DNA from 3 places in the Paenibacillus sp. FSL F4-0125 genome. Region 1 is predicted to be linked to each of the others. Evidence: riboswitches for the same ligand, from Rfam matches in the RefSeq annotation. Region 1 holds a riboswitch; each other region holds the start of a gene.
What was found. A riboswitch is a leader RNA that binds a small molecule or an ion and turns the genes downstream of it on or off. The one in region 1 is predicted to bind cyclic di-AMP.
Positions count from the first base shown of each region.

Region 2: another riboswitch for cyclic di-AMP. It lies ahead of NST74_RS25155 (alpha/beta fold hydrolase); the one in region 1 lies ahead of NST74_RS11020 (KamA family radical SAM protein).
Region 3: another riboswitch for cyclic di-AMP. It lies ahead of NST74_RS15950 (APC family permease); the one in region 1 lies ahead of NST74_RS11020 (KamA family radical SAM protein).

Region 1 is NZ_JBBOZJ010000001.1:2,579,531-2,584,994, reverse strand. It holds gene NST74_RS11030 (ABC transporter substrate-binding protein) at 398-1,423, shown strand; gene NST74_RS11025 (AraC family transcriptional regulator) at 1,563-3,230, shown strand; cyclic di-AMP (ydaO/yuaA leader) riboswitch at 3,279-3,422, shown strand; gene NST74_RS11020 (KamA family radical SAM protein) at 3,560-4,729, shown strand; gene NST74_RS11015 (hypothetical protein) at 4,731-5,456, opposite strand; gene NST74_RS11010 (fluoroquinolone export ABC transporter permease subunit) at 5,453-5,464, opposite strand, start outside.
Region 2 is NZ_JBBOZJ010000001.1:5,672,230-5,677,693, reverse strand. It holds gene NST74_RS25170 (endo-1,4-beta-xylanase) at 1-239, shown strand, start outside; gene NST74_RS25165 (Nif3-like dinuclear metal center hexameric protein) at 344-1,138, shown strand; gene NST74_RS25160 (hypothetical protein) at 1,223-1,396, shown strand; cyclic di-AMP (ydaO/yuaA leader) riboswitch at 1,618-1,804, shown strand; gene NST74_RS25155 (alpha/beta fold hydrolase) at 1,911-2,720, shown strand; gene selD (selenide, water dikinase SelD) at 3,089-4,150, shown strand; gene mnmH (tRNA 2-selenouridine(34) synthase MnmH) at 4,207-5,244, shown strand; gene NST74_RS25140 (cysteine desulfurase family protein) at 5,294-5,464, shown strand, end outside.
Region 3 is NZ_JBBOZJ010000001.1:3,616,004-3,621,467, reverse strand. It holds gene NST74_RS15960 (DsbA family protein) at 2-754, shown strand; gene NST74_RS15955 (disulfide oxidoreductase) at 751-1,215, shown strand; cyclic di-AMP (ydaO/yuaA leader) riboswitch at 1,413-1,571, shown strand; gene NST74_RS15950 (APC family permease) at 1,695-3,512, shown strand; gene NST74_RS15945 (iron-hydroxamate ABC transporter substrate-binding protein) at 3,715-4,722, shown strand; gene NST74_RS15940 (FecCD family ABC transporter permease) at 4,943-5,464, shown strand, end outside.

The DNA.
Region 1 (5,464 bases):
AGGGCGGTAGATAACATGCCACGGTATGATAACGATTACAATCAATGAGGACAATCCTGAATTTTTTGATCACATAAATGACTTAATCTATAACAGTAATCAGATTCAAAAAAACACCACAATCCTATGTGCTTCAAGGGATTTCTCCTTCCATGTTTGTCATGAAGACAAGCCCTCCCTTCTTCTCTCCATTCCCGGTATTTAGAGTATTTTTCCAATCATCTGAAAATAATTCAAAAAAAATTTTAAACACCACCTTTTTGCATGATTGTACAAATCTAATGACTGAATTATGTTTTGTCCATTGAGTAAAAAGAGTCTATAAATTATGATGAATTCAATCGAGAATGATTATCATTATTGGTAATCGTTATATATTTTAGGGAGGCAATAAAAAATGAACAAGGCAAGACAGTCCTTCGCTGTGTTATGCGTACTCTTTTTGATGAGTACATTGCTGCTAGCATGCGGAAACTCAAAGGAATCATCTTCTGGTAATAGTACGACCAACGCAACTGGAAATTCTTCTGCTGCGAGCACGGCACCATCAACGGAGCCCTCCGACAGCAGTGCAAATGAATCCGCAACGACTACCCGCTCCTACACGGATTACATAGGACATACTGTAGAAATCCCTGTGAAACCACAGCGAATAATCTACTCTGGAGAAACATATGGCGATTTGCTCGCTCTCGGCGTACAAGCGGTAGGGTATCCTCTATCCATGGGTGAAGGCCAGGTCTTTGAAGATCAGTTACAGGGTGTCGAGGATGTAGGCTTCCCTATCAATCTGGAGAAAACATTAGAGCTTCAACCTGACCTAATTATCTATGCGGGCACAGACGAAGCTGATTTTGAGCAGCTGTCCAAAATCGCACCTACAATCATTTTTGATACCTTTGCCCCATTACAAGAACGTATGCTGGACATTGGTGGAATTCTTGGTAAAACAACAGAAGCAGAAGCATGGCTAGCCCAATATAAAACCGCTGAAGAAACTATGTGGAAACAATTGAAGTCTGCTGGTATGCAAGAAGGTGAGACAGCTTCGGTCTTCACTTATTATCCGGGAGACAGACTGTTTATAATGGCGGCGACTGGACTTTCACAGGTACTCTATGGGGAGAATGGCTTCAAGGCAACTCCAGCTATTCAGAAGATACTCGATGAAGGTAAAGGCTTCCAGGAAGTATCTATGGAAGTGCTTAAAGAATATGCCGGAGACCGTATATTCATCTTGACTCCAGTTGCGGAGGAAGCAAAACAATCCACAGAAAATCTATTAAAGAGCCCTATCTGGAAGAGCCTTCCTGCCGTTAAGAATGGATATGTCCATACGCAGGACATCATGAAGACCTCCAGTGATGCAACTACAAGAGAATGGCTGCTCGGCGAGATTCCTCAGCTATTGAATATGAAATAACCCTCCATGATCGAGTGTTTAGCACACGGCTGATAGAAAACTTCAAGAAGCATATCAACAGCTGTTGATATGCTTCTTTGTTTTATATACAATAAGTTCATTGATAATCATTCTCACCAAAAGAACGGAGGCTGAACCTATGCTGCAAACATCATCGTCCTGCCCCCCGCTCCACTCCCTGCTGTTTCAGCTGATTGATGCCGAACTGATACTTCAAGCTGCCGATTCAAGCCCTGTATCACGTACAACTCATGACTACACCCTTCTCGTATTTACCGGGGGAAACGGGCAACTGAACCTCGATGATCAGAGCGTGATGCTGAGTACAGATAAATGTTATCTACTAGCTCCCGGAATCTCCTATAGTACGAGCAATCAGGAAATGACCATGTATTATTATCTCATCACCTTTTCAGCAATTTATACAAAAGAGCATCCAGAACGTTATTCTGGCGAACTACTTTCAGGCAGACGCGAATTAATTGTCCACCCGTTCACTAAGGTACTCCGTCTTGTGGAAGATTTGCTTCTGAACAAGAATAGCTTCGATGATGTGCAGCAATTCAAGCGACAATTGAAATTCCAGGAATTGATGCTGCTATTTTTTGAGCATAATTATCCTTCCAAGCATCTACCAAGTCCCACAGAATCCGTAGAAATGACTATACAATTCATAGAGGAGCATTATACAGAGAGCATCAGCGTGAAGCAGTTGGCTGAGCTGGCGGGGATATCGTTCTGGCAGTATACACCGATCTTTCAACAGCTTACCGGCAAAAAGCCACTTGAGTACCTGACCGATCTGCGCATTAGTCATTCCAAGCGCTTCCTGCAGGAATCGACGGAACCGCTGCGTGAAATCGCCAGACTGGTAGGCTTCTCCGATGAATATTATTTCAGCCGCCGCTTTCGGCAAAAAACCGGAGTTACCCCCGGACAATATGCGCATCAGCGAGGTCGTAAGCTTACCGTCAAAGATTGGACAGGCCATGAAGTGGAGATTCCAGAGCAAGCGAGACGCATTGTCTATCATGGAGAGACACTTGGCGACCTTCTCGCACTAGGCGTGAAGCCCATCGGAGGAGATGAAGCATTCGTGCGGAACAGCGTCTATAAACATCGGCTTAAAAAGCTCGCCAATGTTGGTTTCCCGCTGGACCCGCAGCTGACCGCTTCACTTAATCCAGATTTGATTATTTTGGCCAATAGTGATGAAAGAGCCTATAGGACCGTTTCCGGTATCGCCCCGACACTCACCTTTGATTCCTTTGCGCCACTCGAAAGTCGAATGCGAACACTAGGCAGCTGGCTCGGTAAACAACGCGAAGCCGAAGCGTGGCTGGAATCATTTACAATCAAAAACGCTGCCATGTGGCAGCAGCTTTACGAGACCAGTCTCCAAGCCGGAGAGACTGCCTCTGCTTTGGTCTATGACCACGGAAATCATCTGTATGCTATGGGAATGTCCGGATTCTCCACAGCGCTTTATGCCCCATGTGGTCTACAACCGACAGAGGAGATTCAAGCCATACTGGATGAAGAATTAGGGTTCGCTGAAGTTGATCCAGCGCGATTGCCTGCCTATACTGGTGATTACATCTTCATGCTCATTCCTGAGCGTCCAGACTCACTGGCTGCTATGGAACGACTACTAGACAGTTCACTTTGGAAAAGTCTTCCGGCAGTACGTCAGGGACATGTTTATCTGCTCGACGGAAGCAAATGGAACTCTAGTGATGCGTTAACTCGGGAGAAGCTGCTAACGCTTCTACCTAAACTGCTCAGTGGAAGCACCCCTAGTAATTGAAGGTGAATCTAGGATTCCCTTTTGACTTTTCAAAACTTCATGGGGTATACTTTACCTACGCTTAATTTCCAACTTTTACAGTTGAAAAGCGGGGGAACCAGTTAATTGGGGCGAATCATTGAGCATTAGAATGTAGGGTACCATCTTACCCGAGTCCGTCAGCTAACCTCGTCAGCAGTGGATGGGTCTGCTTTTCATGTTATTTACATAACCAGAGACCCTTGCTAAGGGTCTCTTTTTGTGTTTTTTTGGACCCTGCTGGCAGTAGATTGGCCTTTGACACTAAGGCTTCCTCTTTTCTCACACAAAGGGACAAAGGAGAGATGTAAGTGCAAAAGGTAAAGTACATCACGGATATTAACAAAATTGCTATGTTGTCTGATCTGGAAAAAGAGAACTTGAAAGAAATCACGGACAAATTTGTTTTTCGTGTGAATGACTACTATCTGTCTTTGATCAACTGGGACGATCCAGATGATCCCATTCGTAAACTGGTTATCCCTAACGAAGGTGAACTGCTGGAATATGGACGTTGGGATGCTTCGGATGAAGACACGAATTATGTGGTGCCGGGTTGTCAGCACAAGTATAAAACAACAGCATTACTGATTGTATCCGAGGTCTGCGGAGCCTATTGCCGCTACTGCTTCCGTAAACGCCTGTTCCGAAATGACGTGAAAGAAGCGATGTCTGATGTCTCTCCGGGTCTGGAGTATATTGCAAACCACCCTGAGATTAACAACGTTCTTCTTACGGGCGGTGACAGTTTAATTCTCTCCACACCAAAGCTAAGATCCATTATTGAAAACTTAAGAAGCATTGAGCATGTCAAGATTATCAGATTAGGTTCGAAGATTCCCGTATTTAATCCGATGCGGATCTCTGAAGACGAAGAGCTGCTGGAGCTGATTCGTACTTACTCTACCGAAGACAAGCGAATTTATGTTATGGCGCATATCAATCATCCTCGTGAAATCACACCTGAAGCCAAAAAAGCATTTAAAGCCCTCCACAACGCTGGGGCAATTGTCGTAAATCAGACCCCCGTCCTTAAAGGCATCAATGATGATCCCGTTATATTGGGAGAATTGCTAGACCGACTCTCATGGGCTGGCGTAACACCTTACTACTTCTTCGTGAATCGTCCCGTTGCCGGAAACCGAGATTTTGTATTACCTCTTGAGCAAGTCTATCAAATTGTAGAAGAAGCCAAAGCCAGAACCTCAGGACTTGGCAAAAGAGTACGCCTATCCATGTCACACACCTCCGGAAAGATAGAAATTCTCGCCATTGATAACGGAAAAGCCTATCTTAAATATCATCAATCCAGAGATCAGGAATACGGAAAGTTCATGATTCTAGATTGCCCTAAGGATGCAGAATGGTTTGATGACCTGCCCGGAAATGAGGAATATTGGACCCCTCCTGTGAAAAAAAATGACGCTATTATTTCTGTTAATGCGTTATCAAACAAGACTGCGGATCTGATTTGTAAATAATTCAATCAATTCTTTTTATATAAATCCTGACCAAGATACTCAGAAGACTCAAATGAAATATAAGCCCCACCATAAAGCATGCAATCACACTAAAACCACTAGCATCTTCTATAGCAAAAAACAACTTAGCAGGCCAATACGTAGGAATCCACGCACCTGTGAATTGCCATGGTGATGGAATAAAATACGCTACGATTGGCCCTGCTATAAACAAACCACCTATCTTAGATAAAGCTAAGCCTTCTACCTTATTTGCAGCAAAAGAAGCAAGAAATAAAGCAAAGCAAGGGGCTTCAATTGCTAATAATAAAAGAATGTATATATGCTCCAATTGGAAGTCAGATAAGCCTGAAACTACAAAATACACCAATGATAGAAGTGTACAAAGTACAGATGGAAGAACTAGACGATACACCATGTACCCCTTACGCATTAATGGCGTAACCGCGTAATAAGAGATGATGTTCTCATCACGTTCATCAAGCATTAAAAGACCTGTCATCATACCGGTCAGCATGGGAAAGGTCATTACTAAAAAAATCGCAGCAAAGCTACTGTATTCATTTAAATCGAAAGCATAACCGTTTGTAAGCCACTCTGCTGCTATTGGAAATCCAAATCTTGAGACGACTAAAAGTGCTAAAGGAGCAAAGATCCCGACCATAAGCACCGGGTCCAACCCAGCATGACGGATATCGCTTAGAAAAAGCGTATGATACTTCTTCATCTCTTGAC
Region 2 (5,464 bases), 3.1 Mb from region 1:
AGACAGTACCTGCTGATCTGCTCGAACTTCAAGCAGATCGATATGAAACGATGTTCGCACTGCTGAGAGAATACCGTGACGTAATTAGTTCAGTCACGTTCTGGGGAGCGGCGGATGACTATACCTGGCTGGATGATTTCCCTGTTCGTGGTCGGAAGAACTGGCCCTTCTTATTCGATGAAGGGCATCATCCGAAGCCAGCCTTTCACCGTATTATCGGCTCTGCCCCAAAATTATAGAGCGGGTAAGCTGCTCAAGTAGTAAAATAACCCGTCCTTATATTAAATAAGGGTGGGTTATTTGTTTGTAGATCAGAAGAATGAAACTCAAAGGGATGGTTACGGTGAACATTACGATAAGAACAATACTGGAAGATTTAATGGGAACTGAGGAACAGATAGAGGGGACTGTGGATACACTTCAGCCAGGAAATCCAGAAATGGTGGTTACAGGGATAGTTACAGCATTTTGCGCTACGCAATATGTTGTGGAACGAGCGATGGCTATGAACGCCAATTTGCTGATCACACATGAAGGTGTGTATTACAGTCACCATGAGACAAGTGAGTGGTTAGAGGATGACGCTGTTTATCGCACGAAACTGAGTTTGATCAAACGTTCTGAAATGGCTATTTTTCGTTATCATGATTATTGGCATTGTCATAAACCGGATGGGATCATGGTGGGCTTGCTGCGAGAGCTTGAATGGTCAGCTTATGTGGATGAGCAGCAACCCGCTGCTACAATCCTTACGATTCCTGCCATGACAGTAAGTGAAGCGGCTCAGTACATAAAAAGAAAACTAGGAATCCCCTATGTACGTGTTGCTGGTGACCTATCCCAGGTATGCAGACATGTGGGGATATCAGTGGGTTACAGAGGAGGCGGGACAATGGCTATCCCTCTTTTTAATCAGCACAATCTTGATTTACTGATTGCTGGCGAAGGGCCAGAGTGGGAAACTCCGGAATATGTGAGGGATGCAGTACATCAAGGTAGATCGAATGCGCTGATTATGTTAGGTCATGCGGAGAGTGAAGCCCCGGGAATGAAATATTTAGCTGAAGTTTTGGCAGAGAAATACCCAACGATTCCTACTTATTTTATTGCAGAACAACCGATCTATCAGCTGGTTTAATCCTTATAAATCGAAATGAAGAATAAATTTGCATATTATGGAGAAAATGATTGGAAACCAGGTCACTGAGAAAGGAGTGTTTCAATGGAAATTCCTTTGGAGGCTGATGAAGTGTTAAGTCGTATCAAAAAGCTTCAAACTGACGGAAGCTCGATCAGCAAAAAACAAGTGAAGCAAAGCGATCCTGATCTTATGAGAAGTGCGCTGTTCTTTTTTCCGAGCTGGGAGCATGCATTGAAAAACGCCGATCTGTTGTAGCCGAATGATTGTATATAGAAGCCGAGTGGTTCAGGGATTGATCTCTGATGACCGCTCGGCTTTTTCTTAATAAACCGAGTAAACAAGAGCAATAGAAAGAGAAAACGAAGAGTATGCTCAATATGAAATGAAAAGCATGGCTTTCATCATTATTTTGCCCAGGGCTCAACTTTACAAGAAACCTTACACGGAGTATGATTCATCACATAACTGACAATTACATAAGAAGTCCGCTTAATTTCCGTTAAGGAAAGCGGGGGAACCAACAACTGGAAATCGATATGACAGTCGGTACTAGTTATGGGGTGAATCCTGTTACAGATGCTTAATAGTGCATCCATACAGGTAGGGCAACTCTCACTGCCCGAATCCGACAGCTAACCTCGTAAGCGTATGGAGAGAGGATGAATGGCGTATTTGATGATGAATAGCCACAGAGAATCCCTCTGTGGTTTTTTGCTGCGTTTATAAGCACATATAGATATAGAACCTACCTGTGAAAGAGGTGTTAATTTTGCCTATTGCTAAACTGAATGGAACTTCGCTCTATTACGAAATCATTGGAACAGGGACTCCGGTTGTGTTTATCCATGGACATGGATTAACACATAGCATGTTTAAACCACAATTAGAGTATTTTTCTGATAAATATAAAGTGATTCTGTGCGATTTACGGGGGAATGGCAAATCAGGTGAATTGCTGCAGGCTCCAAACGAGATTATTGAAACGCAATGCCTAGATATAATTATGCTATTGAATGATTTGGGCATTCGTGAGGCGGTTTTTGTCGGGAGCGCCTATGGGGGGATCGTCGTTCAACATATTGCGAAACAATACCCGGAACGGGTAAAGGCGATTGTTGTCGCGGATAGCTTTTGTAGAAGTCATGCATCAACAATAGTAGGTAAAATTCAGCTTATGGCTGCATATTGTAGTTGGTTAATGTATTACGCTCCTAGTGAGCTTGTACTGCCTTCGATTCGTATGATGTATCGCGAACGCTGGAACCTGGCCTATAACGAGATTAGAAGAGGACTTCTCGACAAACGTCCGCGGGAATTGTATCGCCAAAGGCTGGCTACGAGTCATGTGGATTACACTAGATGCTTAAAATCTTTTAACCGTCCCGCGTTATGTATAGTCGGTGACTTTAGTGAATTTGGTGTCAACTGTATGAAGGATATGGTGTCTCAGCTGCCGCATGCTCAGTTAGCAATCATTCCTAACGCATTAGATCCTAGTAATCTGTGTCAGCCGGAGAAATTTAATGCTATTCTTCAGCGTTTTTTGGAGAAACATCAGGATGCTCAGCAGATCAGTTGATCCTAGTGGAGAAAGCACCTTAGATTGCATAAACCTCTTCAGGGTCTTAATGGCCGGCTAACGTTTAAGCAGGATATGAGGGCTTTCTATAGCTGGGAGTATGAACTGGCTGTGGGACGTTCTTTTGTATAGTAGTATAGGGAAAACCTCCCTAAAGTACAGAGTATCGAACTAAAGGCTGGCTCAAAGTAGCGAAATCTACGAATGAGCCAGCCTTTAGCATACTATTAATCGAAAGAATACCACTCATAGCACTTCTCAAAGAACAGAATAATGAAATCCAATCGGTACCTATGCATTTTGTACATTGCTGTCTACTGATGTAAGATTAAAGATATTCGATATTAACTATCTAAAGGAGCTGAGTCATGATGTCTCAAGCCGAAACTATAAAATTGACTTCATTATCTTCAAAAGGAGGCTGCGGCTGCAAAATCGGTCCCGCCGATCTCATGCAGGTTATTCGCAGTCTGCCACCAACCGTTCCTAACCCGGATCTACTTGTAGGTTTGGATACTAGTGATGATGCAGGCGTGTATCGTTTAAGCGATGAACTCGCATTAGTGCAAACTGTTGATTTTTTCACACCGATCGTGGACGACCCTTATTCCTTTGGGCAAATTGCAGCAGCCAATGCGTTAAGTGACATTTATGCTATGGGTGGTAAGCCGCTTACAGTGCTTAATATTGTAGCTTTTCCTATCTCTGTTCTGGATAAAAGCATTCTCGGTGACATTTTGCGCGGTGCAGCGGACAAGGTGCAGGAAGCAGGAGCGACGCTTGTAGGTGGACATTCTATCGACGATAAAGAGCCTAAATTCGGATTGGCTGTTACGGGGCTGGTGCATCCGGACAAAGTAAGAACGAATGCAGGCGCGCAGGTGGGGGATAAGCTGATACTAACGAAACCTATCGGTGTGGGCATCTTAACAACTTCTATTAAGAAGGATCAGCTATCAGAAGAAGAAACCACACGCCTCACTACAGTGATGTCTACATTGAATAAAAAAGCGGCTGAAATCATGGAGCCGTATGATGTGCACGCTTGTACGGATGTTACTGGATTTGGGCTGTTGGGACATGCCTCGGAAATGGCTAAAGGAAGTAACCACGGACTGATTATTCGTCAAGGCGATGTACCGATGCTGCCAAGAGTAAGAGAGCTGGCTGAGCAGGGATTTGTTCCAGGTGGAACTAAGAATAACTTTGCCCATTTGGAGGGCAGCATTCTTTATCCGGAAGAGATGGACCAATTAAGCCGTTATATTCTGTGTGATGCTGTGACTTCTGGCGGACTGTTGATTTCTGTTGCTCCTGAACAAAGTGAAGCCTTGCTACAAGAGCTGATAGCTGCAGGTGTAGAAGCGGCATTGATCGGAGAAGTAACAGAAGAACATCCGGGTCAGATTACGGTAATAGCTGCGCAATAATGATAGAGTCAGCTTAGAGGCAACTTAAGAAGTTAGCCACCAGAGGAGAGAGTGCATTGTTTCAGGATATTACACTGGAAGAATTAAGAATGCTAAAAAATAAGAAGCAGATCACTGTGATCGACGTTCGATCTCCTTCTGAATATAAAGATTCGACATTACCGGATAGTCTGAACATTCCTTTTTTTGATGATGAGGAACGGGCTGAAGTAGGCACTTTGTATAAACAGACTAGTGTGCAGGCGGCGAAAGAACGCGGTTTGGAGATTGCTGCGGCGAAGCTGCCTACCTTTGTCAAAGAATTCGCAGCGATTCAAGGGGACAAAGCTGTATTCTGCTGGAGGGGAGGTATGCGCAGCCGCACAACTGCGACCGTACTTTCTTTAATGGATATTCACGCTTACCGACTGATTGGTGGCTATAAAGCTTACCGTAAATGGGTACTCGACGAACTGGAGTCCTATAAATTCAAGGCGAAGCCTTATGTGATTCACGGAAATACGGGTACAGGTAAAACAAACCTGCTGCACCGCCTGAAGGCACAAAGCTATCCTGTTCTGGATTTGGAAGGAATGGCGGGTCACCGCGGTTCTATCTTTGGCGAGATCGGACTTCGTGCAAATAATCAGAAAACGTTCGATAGTCTTCTTATGGAGGAATTAATTAAGCTTGGGGATTCTCCTTATGTACTGTTTGAAGCGGAGAGCAAAAAGATTGGGAAGGTCGTAATGCCCCCATTCATGGCCGAGCAGAAAGAGATCGGAACACAGATTTGGATTGAAATGCCATTGCAAGCCAGAGTTCAGCAAATCCTTGAAGATTATCGACCAGAAGAATATAAAGAGCAGTGCATTTCAGCATTTTGGAGTATTAAATCTCGAATACATATCCCTATTGCGGCAGAAATCGAGCGTTGCTTGCAAGCAGATTTGTTCGGAGAGGCTGTGGCGTTGCTGTTAGAATACTACTATGATCCTAAATACGATTATACTTCTACTCAGTATGAAGGGATTGAGAGAGTTACCTTTAAGGTGAACAACTTGGATGAAGCTGAGGCTGCGGTGCGCTCTTTTTTAAATAATCAGGAAGTATAGCTTTATGTATCTTAATGTATGAGGGTTTAGAGGAGGCTCAGCGTAACAAATGATCTATTTAGACTATAACGCTACAACACCTGTAGATAAGGAAGTCGCAGAGGCTATGATTCCGTATCTTTATGGTCATTTTGGCAATCCTTCAAGCAGTCATTCTTTGGGGCAAGAAGCTAAACTCGGAATCGAGCAAGCAAGAACGCAGGTGGCTAATTTCCTGAAT
Region 3 (5,464 bases), 1.0 Mb from region 1:
CTTGAGTAAACCTAATAAAAGTACAAGCGTTCCCCAGCTAAGCAAACAAGAGAAACGGCGGGTAGAACAGGAGCAACAAAAGCAGAAGACGAGAATTTTAATTATTGGTTCCATTGCTTTAGTAGTCATCATTTTTGTTGGATTGTTTATGTTAGCTTCGAAAGATGCCGCAAAAAATGCCACTACGGGAGAACCAGTGGAATTCAATTACAGTGAGCTACCTAGAGTCGGTAAAGAGGATGCACCTGTTAAAATTGTTGAATTTGGTGATTTAAAATGTCCAGCGTGTTCCCAATTTGCAACTTCAGTTAAACCGAAGATTGTTCAAGATTTTGTCAACGAGGGAAAAGCAGCGCTCTACTTTGTAAATATGGCTTTCGTTGGTCCAGATTCTGAGACTGCCTCACTTGCTGCATTATCTGTATATCATCAGAATAAAGATGAATTCTGGAAATTCTACGATGCTGTATATGCACAGCAAGGTGATGAGAGCGAAGAATGGGCAACTGAAGATTTCTTAGTAAGCCTTGCGGAGAAAGAGAAGTTAGCTATCGATTACGAACTGCTACGTAAAGATATCAAGGATCGTACGTATGCAGATGACCTAAATAAGGGCATGCAGCTAGCTACTGAAGCAGGGGTAACTACAACGCCATCCCTTTACATCAATGGAGTAAAGACTGCGGATCCATTTAACATTGAAGCGATTTCAACTGAAATTAATGACGCCGCAAAAGCTGTGGAGGCAAAGTGACAAAGTTCCTATCTTTTTGCAAGCGTAACTGCCTGTATCTGGCCTGGTTCGTCTCTTTAGTTGCTGTTGCCGGTAGCTTGTATTTGAGCGAAGTATTGAAATATGAACCTTGTAAGCTTTGCTGGTTCCAGCGAATTTTCATGTATCCTCAGTTATTCCTCTTGGGAATTGCAACGTTTCGAGGGGATAAACGGATTATCCCTTATGTACTTCCACTAAGCTTGATTGGTGGCAGTATCTCGATCTATCATTATGCGGAACAGAAAATTCCTGCGTTAAGTAAAGTTCTTCCTTGTACAATTGGTGTTCCTTGTAATAAGGATTACTTGAACTTTTTTGGATTCATTACGATACCATTCCTTGCGTTAATCGCTTTTGCTTTAATTAGTATTTTACTTTGGTACGGACGTAAGGAAGAAGAAGTGATGGAGTTAGATACAGAGGAAAGTTTAGGATTTTGATTTTTTAACTTTAAGTGATCCGAAAAAATGTGAAAAGTGATTAAAAACACGATCCAGAGGGATAATTGAAGAGAATGAAAGAGAGCATCCAATAAGACGCTGTATTTGCGCTTACTGGATGTTTTTTCATTCTTTTTTCATTTTTTTCAACGCTTTACTGTAACCACTTTGTAGACTAATATTAGACCTTGTGAGAAGTTGAATATGCGCTGAATTTTCTTAGGAAAAACGGGGGAACCAAACTTGGCATTCGTGCCAATGGGGTGAATCGGAATGGGTCGATTGGACTTAAACCGTAGGGCTATACCACAGCCCGAATCCGCCAGCTAACCTCGTAAGCAAAGGTGGGATAATGACCATGCATAGCATGCGGATCATTTCCGTATGCTATTTTTAGTGTCTGCATTTATGAAATCCACCAATGAAAACAGCGCGCGGAATTTCCGTTTCAGCTCCCAAAGAAAGGAACTGTATCCACCATGGTAAGCAAGGTAAAACGACTATTGATCGGGCGTCCGATGAAGTCGAACGAACTCGATCATGAAAAGTTATCCAAGGTTAAAGCACTGGCTGTCCTGTCTTCTGATGCGCTCTCGTCTGTAGCCTACGGAACGGAACAAATTCTGATTGTACTAGTGGCTGCAGGGTTTACTGCCATCTGGTATTCCCTGCCAATTGCATTAGCCGTATTGGGCCTGCTGGCCATCTTGATTTTATCCTATCGGCAGACGATCTACGCTTATCCTCAGGGAGGCGGAGCTTACATCGTTGCCAAGAGTAATCTTGGTGTTCCGACAGGGCTTTTAGCAGGAGGGTCTTTGTTAGTGGATTACATTCTGACCGTTGCTGTTAGTGCGTCGGCAGGGACGGATGCGATCACATCGGCTTTTCCAAGTCTTCATAATCACACCGTTCTTATTGCAGTATCCGTTATTATTCTTCTTACTTTAATTAATCTTCGCGGAGTTACAGAATCAGCTTCATTCATCGCAATCCCAGTGTATTTATTCGTGGTGTCGATTGTAGTGTTGATTATCTCCGGTATTATTAAATATGCAGCAGGTGGCGTGCATGCGAATGTCCCTGAAATTGGCGCTGCTGTTTCTAATGTTAGTTTGTTTCTACTATTAAAAGCCTTCAGTTCTGGCTGTTCAGCTCTTACGGGTGTAGAGGCTGTATCTAATGCTATTCCAAACTTTAAAGCACCTGCAGAAAAGAATGCAGCCAAGACCTTAATGGTCATGGGAGTTATACTTGGATTTATGTTCACAGGCATCACACTCCTGGCGTATTGGTACGGCATAGTGCCTGACGAAAAGGCCACAGTTGTTTCTCAGATCGCTGAATCGACCTTTGGTCGCGGAACTTTATATTTTTTCATTCAAGGTATCACAGCAGTAATTTTGTTCTTGGCGGCTAATACGGCATACTCAGCGTTCCCGCTGCTTGCATTTATGTTTGCAAAAGATAAATATATGCCGCATGCTTTTATGGTTCGTGGTGACCGTCTAGGCTTCTCCAATGGTATTATTTTTCTAGGTGTTCTGTCAGCTCTGCTTGTAGCTGCATTCCACGGAAATACAGAAAGCCTGATTCCTCTTTATGCGGTTGGTGTCTTCATTCCTTTCACATTGTCTCAGCTAGGAATGATGGTTCATTGGTTTAAAACCAAACCAGCGGGATGGAAAAAAAGATTTGTTGTAAATACCATTGGTATGCTGACTACATTGACGATTACGCTTATTTTTATCATTACTAAGTTCTCAAGCGTATGGATGGCTTTCATTTTCTTACCTGCTGTAATGTTCGTGTTCTACCGTATCCACAAGCACTATTTGAATATTGCTGATGAGCTTCGTATATGTCCAAGTACAGATAAACCTTTGATTAAAGGCAGCACGGTTGTTGTCCCTGTTGCCGGTGTAACACGTGCTGTACTGCATTCCATTAGCTATGCCAAGTCTTTAACGGATAATGTTGTAGCAGTATATGTTGGATTTGATGAAGAGGACATCCAAAAGATGGAGCAACGGTGGGAGGAATGGAACCCAGGTGTACGCCTGATTGTACTCCGTTCCAGATATCGCAGTATTATTCGTCCGTTACTGAAATTTATTGATACAGTGGAGTGGAAGACCGCAGCAACGGATCATATCACGATCCTGATCCCACAATTTATCACTAAGCATTGGTGGCAAGCTGTACTTCATAATCAGACCAGCTTTTTAATCCGTTCTTACCTAATGAATTCAAAAGATGTTGTGGTAGCGACTGTCCCTTATCATTTGAATAAATAGTGAACCCTTAAGGAGAGGCTATATCCGGAACGTTCGGAATATAGCCTTTTTTGTATTTTAAAGAAGGAAATTGTTACAAATCCACAAAATTTAAAATTTATATGTTGACATAGAGAATGAGAATCAATATCATTTAAAAGTGAGATAGAGACAGTCAACATCTTTGAGAAAACATAGCTTGTACACACTAGGAGGGTATTAGATGTTTTGGTTTAACAGAAAAAGATTTGGAAGCATGAAATTAACGATGGTCGGATTAATGGTGATGGTGCTATTTTTATCCGCTTGCGGTAATAATAATTCCGGTAACGCATCAAACACAGGATCAGAGCCTACAGCAGCACCTACTGCTGAAGCCACAGAAGCTCCTGCAGCGCCTAAGACGTTAACGGATGCAATGGGGCATGAAGTAACGATTCCGGCTAATCCAACGCGTGTACTGGGTTCTTATTTGGAGGATGCTCTGGTAACTCTGGGTGTGACTCCAGTAGCACAATGGTCCGTACCGAATGGTGTTCAGGATTATCTGGCCGCTGAATTGAAAGATGTGCCTACCATTAGCTACGATCTTCCGCTCGAGGCAGTAACCAGCTTTGCTCCGGATCTTATTCTCATCCCATCGGAGTCTTCTGTACAGAACGGTATCTACGACCAACTGAATAAGATTGCACCGACTTATGTGATTGGGGATGAACTAAATCAAGATTGGCGTAAATCGCTGCTCAAGATTGGTGAAATTCTGAACAAGACCCCTGAAGCAGAGAAAGCCATTAAAGAGTATGAAGACAAAGCGGCTGCTGCGAAAGAAGAGCTTAAAGGAGCTATTGGTCAAGAGTCCGTGGCGATTTTATGGTTGGTACAAAAGAACTTCTATATTGTAGATGAAACACGCAGTAGTGGTGCTGTGTTATACACAGACCTTGGTGTAACGCTGCCTAACTTAGTAACAGAAATTCCTGTTGGCACAAGAGCTATTTGGAATCCAATCTCACTAGAGAAGCTTTCTGAGCTGACGGCAGATCATATTATTCTTGTAAACAGTGATAAGACTGAGGGTTCGGAGATCCTGGACAGTGCAATTTGGAAAGGTATCCCGGCTGTAAAAGCTGGTAATGTGCATGAAATGAGCTCAACAAGCAGCTGGTTATACAGTGGTGCGAACGCTGGCGGTAAAATTATTGATGATGTGTTAAAAAGTCTTGTGAAATAAAAAGTCGTAATTCACCATGAATGAGACTGATCTTTTGGTGGGGAAGGGCGTGCAGATCAAGTATCTTAGGATACTAAGATCTGCACCATTTTTTTATAAACCATTCCCATATTACGGAAAAACTACTCCTACAATTGTACAACCTAATTTTTTTTGCGATAATGAGAATGATTGTTGTTATCATATAGACTAATGTAACTATCGATTAAGGAGACGACTCATGGTTTCACCCTCAGATTTCGCTCATCGCAATAAAAATGATACAAAAAAAGCTCTACATACCCGACCGGCAGCTGCAATGGGTATTCTAGTGATTGGACTTGCTGCTATTGCCTTTGGACTGGCACTTTCAGTCTCGGTGGGTGCGGCAAATATCAAGCTAGCTACGGTATGGGAAGCAATATTTCATTTCAATCCAGATTTACAGCAGCATCAGGTGATAAGAGAACTGCGATTTCCACGCGCGATAGCAGGTGCTATGGTCGGTGCTTGCTTCGCAGTAGCAGGGGCAATCATGCAAGGGATGACAAGAAACCCGCTGGCGGATTCAGGTCTGTTAGGCTTGAATGCGGGAGCAGGTGTAGCGCTGGCCATAGTTTTTGCTTTTGCACCTTCGCTCTCTTTCACTTCACTTATGTTGTTTTGTTTTATAGGTGCCGCTGTAGCCTCATTTATCGTATTCGGAATCGGGTCGCTATCTTTTAATGGCCTTACACCGTTACGTTTAACGCTCGCAGGCTCT